One region of the Colwellia sp. BRX10-1 genome, then DNA from elsewhere that is predicted to be linked to it. Evidence: riboswitches for the same ligand, from Rfam matches in the RefSeq annotation. Region 1 holds a riboswitch; the other holds the start of a gene.
What was found. Region 1 has a riboswitch for cyclic di-GMP ahead of H4J75_RS03760 (GGDEF domain-containing protein). Riboswitches for the same ligand answer to the same signal wherever they lie in the genome.
Positions count from the first base shown of each region.

Region 2: it holds a riboswitch for cyclic di-GMP, as region 1 does, so the genes downstream of both, H4J75_RS17360 (DUF3718 domain-containing protein) here and H4J75_RS03760 (GGDEF domain-containing protein) in region 1, are expected to answer to the same signal.

Region 1 covers NZ_JACGWC010000002.1:293,509-295,917, forward strand. Annotated here, with positions in the region: gene H4J75_RS03755 (hypothetical protein) at 1-1,035, opposite strand, end outside; cyclic di-GMP riboswitch class I at 1,195-1,277, shown strand; gene H4J75_RS03760 (GGDEF domain-containing protein) at 1,508-2,409, shown strand, end outside.
Region 2 covers NZ_JACGWC010000030.1:20,372-22,780, reverse strand. Annotated here, with positions in the region: gene H4J75_RS17365 (patatin-like phospholipase family protein) at 1-1,026, opposite strand, end outside; gene H4J75_RS17360 (DUF3718 domain-containing protein) at 1,225-1,584, opposite strand; cyclic di-GMP riboswitch class I at 1,648-1,747, opposite strand; gene H4J75_RS17355 (3-oxoacid CoA-transferase subunit B) at 2,000-2,409, opposite strand, start outside.

The DNA of each region.
Region 1 (2,409 bases):
CTTTTTTGATAGCTTTATGTGTTTAGCCGTTAATTCAGCTAATTGAAGGTAATGTTGATATACAGCTTTATTGTTTAATAGACTTGAGGTCTCTGCTAATAGAATTAACGAGGTTAAATAAGGCTTATTTAACCTCTTTTCATTAAATGTAGCACTGGCTGATAATAGCCAATTATGTGAGTCACTAAATTCTCCCTGCTTTAATAACACCTCTGCCAATCCTAATTCAGCATAGGCAGCACTAATTGGAGCATTTTTATTTTTGCCGTGTTTTTGTGCTTCCCAAAAAGCATTGTAAGCATCATCAAATAAATTTAACTGAAAATAAGCACGGCCTAAGTGTAAATAAGTTTGGTCAATATTAGCCAGTTTGTCTAAATCAAATTTTAACGTTAATAGCTTATTTTGCATGGTTAGCGATGTTTGATAATCGCCTAAATAATAATATGCCGTTGCTAAAATTTCTAAAAGACAAAGGTGATCCTCATACTGAGGATTTACCGAAATCAGCACCTTAACTTGATTAAGATCATTCATCGATAAATCGTTTTTATTTTGCAACGCATAGGTAACAGCTCGATAACTCAAAGCAATTAAACGATATTTTAGCACTTGTGGAGAATCTGCCATTAAAATGACATTGGTTGCTATATTTTGAGTTTGCTCATACTTCTCCTGTAAAAAATAGCCATCTGCAACTTTCAGTAATAAATTAAACTTTATGGCTGGTTCGAGTCCTTGCAGAGAAATTCCATCTTGCGCAAAATGAAATGCTTCGCTATTTTCACCTTTATTATTGGCAACATCAGCAAGAAGGATGAAGGTTTTCCCACGAATTTGGACGGTATAATTTTCTTGAGACCCCAAAATTTTTTTTGAAAGTGTAATGATCTCTTCGTAGGGAAGGTTTTCAGCGTCTTGTAAAAAATAGCGTTCAACATCTTTAATGTTTTGCTCAACGTTTAAAGCATCATTGGCAAAACAAAATAAAGGGGCTATAAAAAAACAAAGGATCAACAACAGTTTACAGGGCATTATTAACTAAAATCCTTTATCTAATGATCAGTAGAGTGATCAGCCATAACCTATAAATTTATCTATTACTTATAGGCTTTCGTTACGGTTCAACAAATTATTCATAATAAAGGTTTACAAGCATAGTTCAACGCTTATAATGAATTTAGAGTTTCTAAAACTCGAAAAGGGCAAATCTAGTGAAAGCTAGAGACGCAAAGTTACCGGTCTAAGGGGAAACCTAGGATAGCGGAACTGCCAAGTATAGATATAGTGGGGGCTTGTCTTTATTTTGAACAGTTTGCTTTCGGTATACTTTGCGGTCCTTCCCTTCTTTTTAATTATTTTCTGTCATATATTACCTTCATTTAAAATACTATATAACTAAATATATGTTTTTTATAGACAAAAAATATATGTGGTACTTTACTTGTTTATACTAGAAAATAGTCTATTGATATTGTTAATTGGGTGTACAAATTGAGATGGAACAATGAAGTATCATGATTCCATAAAACAAGCTGAACTAAAAATGAACATGGCCGTAAAACAATTACAGCGATGGTTTTTACCTGTCAGCCCAATTAATTATTCAGTTAGCTACGAATATATTAATAAAAAAAACATTCTTCTTAATACTGCCATTGAAAATAAACTTGCCACGGGTAAAAAGCTTGATGATTTTTTCATTGAAGAAAACTATCGTCAATTCATTTTAGGCCAAAGTAAATTCAGAGATGAACTCATTGACGACCTTGATGACGTTGTCACCCATGTTGAAAAAAACAGCCAAAAATCATCGCAGAGTATTAATAAACTTATTACCACGCTAGACAGCAATATTTCTGATCTACAATCTGCCGATAAAGAAAAAATAGTCGTTGCGGTAAATAGTATTCGCCAGGCATCTAAAGCCTTTAAACTACACCAACAAAAATTTGCTGAACATATTTCTTTTACCCGTAAAAAGACACAGGCGTTGAAAGTTGAATTAAAAGAAGTACGTGAAGAAATTTACATGGATCCACTTACCGGTCTTTATAATCGTAAAGCTATGTCTAAGCATTTAGATTTATGGCTAACAGAAGATCCAAGTCGGCAAGTTGCCGCAATTGTCGTCTGTGTTGATCAAATTTCAGAAGTTAATCTGCAATTCGGTCAGTTAATTAGTGATGTTCTCTTATCAAAAATAGCCAGTAAAGTAATTAGTTATGTTGATGGCAGCGGTCTACCAATACGTTCTGGTGGCGATGAATTTTTAATTCTGTTACCTGATATTGACAAAGAAAGTGCTCGAGAGATTGCCGATAAAATAACACATGGCGTTGAAAAGCTGCGCTTTGTTAGTAGTAAGTCTGGTATTAGATTACCTCAAATGACATTATCTACTGGTGT
Region 2 (2,409 bases), on a different contig from region 1:
ATTAGAGATACCTACGCTGCGTAATAATAAACGTATCGATAGTGGTAGATCTGAAAAATACTCTACCGCCATGGCATTAAAGTCATGACTGGGATTAAGGAGAAATGATGATATCGGTTTTAAACCATCTTTTTCTTTTCTAAGTTCTGGTGGTATAAGTTTTATTGTTTCATTAATTCGTTCTAGACGTTCAATATCGCTGTGTAATGTATCTGAGAAAATAGTATCAAGTAAATGACCGGCAACAGTAGAGGTTGTCGGAGGATGAGGATTATTCACTTTACTATGAAGTGGTGCTTTAGGTTGATCAACACCAACAATAAACAAATTTTCTCCACCTAAATGTATCGCAGGGCTTAACGGTGAAAGTTGATGTATAGACCCATCACCATAATGCTCTTGGCGAATTTTGATTGAAGGAAACACAAGGGGAATAGCGGCAGAAGCCATTAAGTGCTCACTATTAATTTGGCAAGGCTCACCACGACGTTTAGCGCGAAACCAAGGAGAAATAGACTCATCAGATTGATAAAAACTAATCGAATCGCCATTACTGTAACTTGATGCAGTAATAGAAACTGCAGATAAATAGCCACGTAAAATATTGGTGTCGATACGTTTAAAGTCAACCACCATATTCAGTAAGTCACGAAGTGGCGCGTTGTTTAGTAAACTACGCGCACTTTTATTGGCATAATCTGCTTGGAAACTTGCCAGCATACCTTTCGCCAAATGTGAGAAAACCCGAATACCATCACTATGGTATATTCGACTGGTATTAATATTCTTCCAAACCCATTCTAATTTTTTTACCCCCAAATGAAAGCATGAAGAATAACAGGCTAGCGCTGTGGTATTTATAGCACCAGCAGAGGTGCCACATATAATGGGAAAGGGGATGCCATGATTTCTAGGGACAAATTTTGATATGGCAGAAAGCACACCTACTTGATAAGCCGCTCGAGCGCCACCGCCAGTAAGTACTAAAGCATTCTTACTGTCTTTATAACTTCTTTTATTCAACATGTATATCGCAGTCTTCTTCGTATAACTTAAGTGTAATCAGTTTTTTAACTTGGTGCTAGCTTAACGAGTCAAAAAATAGATTGAAATGACTAAGGCAAAAAAAAGCCTGCAGAAGCAGGCTTTTTAAAATGACATAGAATTATTATCTAGTAAAACAGTACACTTGATTGAACAAATAACATCTACTAAAAAATAAGTTTAGCTGCTAACGCGTTCGTTAGCTGCGTCTATCAATGGTTGCGATCCGGTTTGCAAAATAGCTAAGTTTTCAGAAACAACTTTCTTTGGTAACTTTGAAATCATCAAAGAACCTGTTTTAACTGAACCATTAGACGATGCAAACGCCAACAGATTCTGTCCATTACACTCAATACCATGAAAGATACTGCGAATTTTTAATCTATTCGTTTTTAAGAACGAACGCATGCGTTTCTTGTCGTCTGCAGCTACATACTGGCAAACGCTTTGAGCGATGTCAGCAGCTTGTGCTTTCGGCGCCGATACAACAGACGTTAATGTTAAAATAGTGATGGTAGAAGCTAGTAATAATTTTTTCATTTTAGTAACCTTGTAATTAATTTAGTTAGTAAAGGAAAAAACCACGGGATGTACCTTGTATAACGAGGTGACTCCGCTGTCATAGAATTTATATATAAAACATAAATCCCTTAGACCGGTGGTTTTGCGTAACACGATTTCACGTGTTTTGCCTTTTCTTTGTCCCTTTTAGTATTGCGAATTGAGCCAATAAATGCAAGAAAAATGTGTAATAGGCTAGTGACATGCGTAAAGAAATTTAATAAAAAAAACACTTTTATCAATTTTTTTTCAAATAGAACATGTGCTTAATCGAATGGTTGACTATCAAAATCATTAAGTGAACTTTAATGTAATGTTAAAATATAGGGTAAAAAAAAAAGAGCTTAAGCTCTTTTTTTTTATTTAATCGTATGATTAATATGCCGCTAGGTTATTAAAATTTCATTTCAGGGACATGTTCAGGAACAATTAATTCACCTTCAGTGAGTTTTATTATTTCCTCAATACTGACCCCTGGCGCTCGCTCTAATAAATGAAACTTGCCGTCTTTAATTTCGATAAAGGCTAAATCAGTTAGTACTCTTTTAATACAACCCTTACCTGTTAACGGTAAAGTGCAGTTAGATAAAAGTTTTGAAACACCATGTTTAGAAGCGTGAGTCATAGTAACAATAATATTGTCAGCACCCGCAACTAAATCCATAGCACCGCCCATACCTTTAATCAGCTTGCCTGGGATCATATATGAAGCAATGTTACCGTTTACATCGACCTCAAAGGCACCTAGTACGGTTAAGTCGACATGTCCGCCACGTATCATTGCGAATGACTCGGCACTATCAA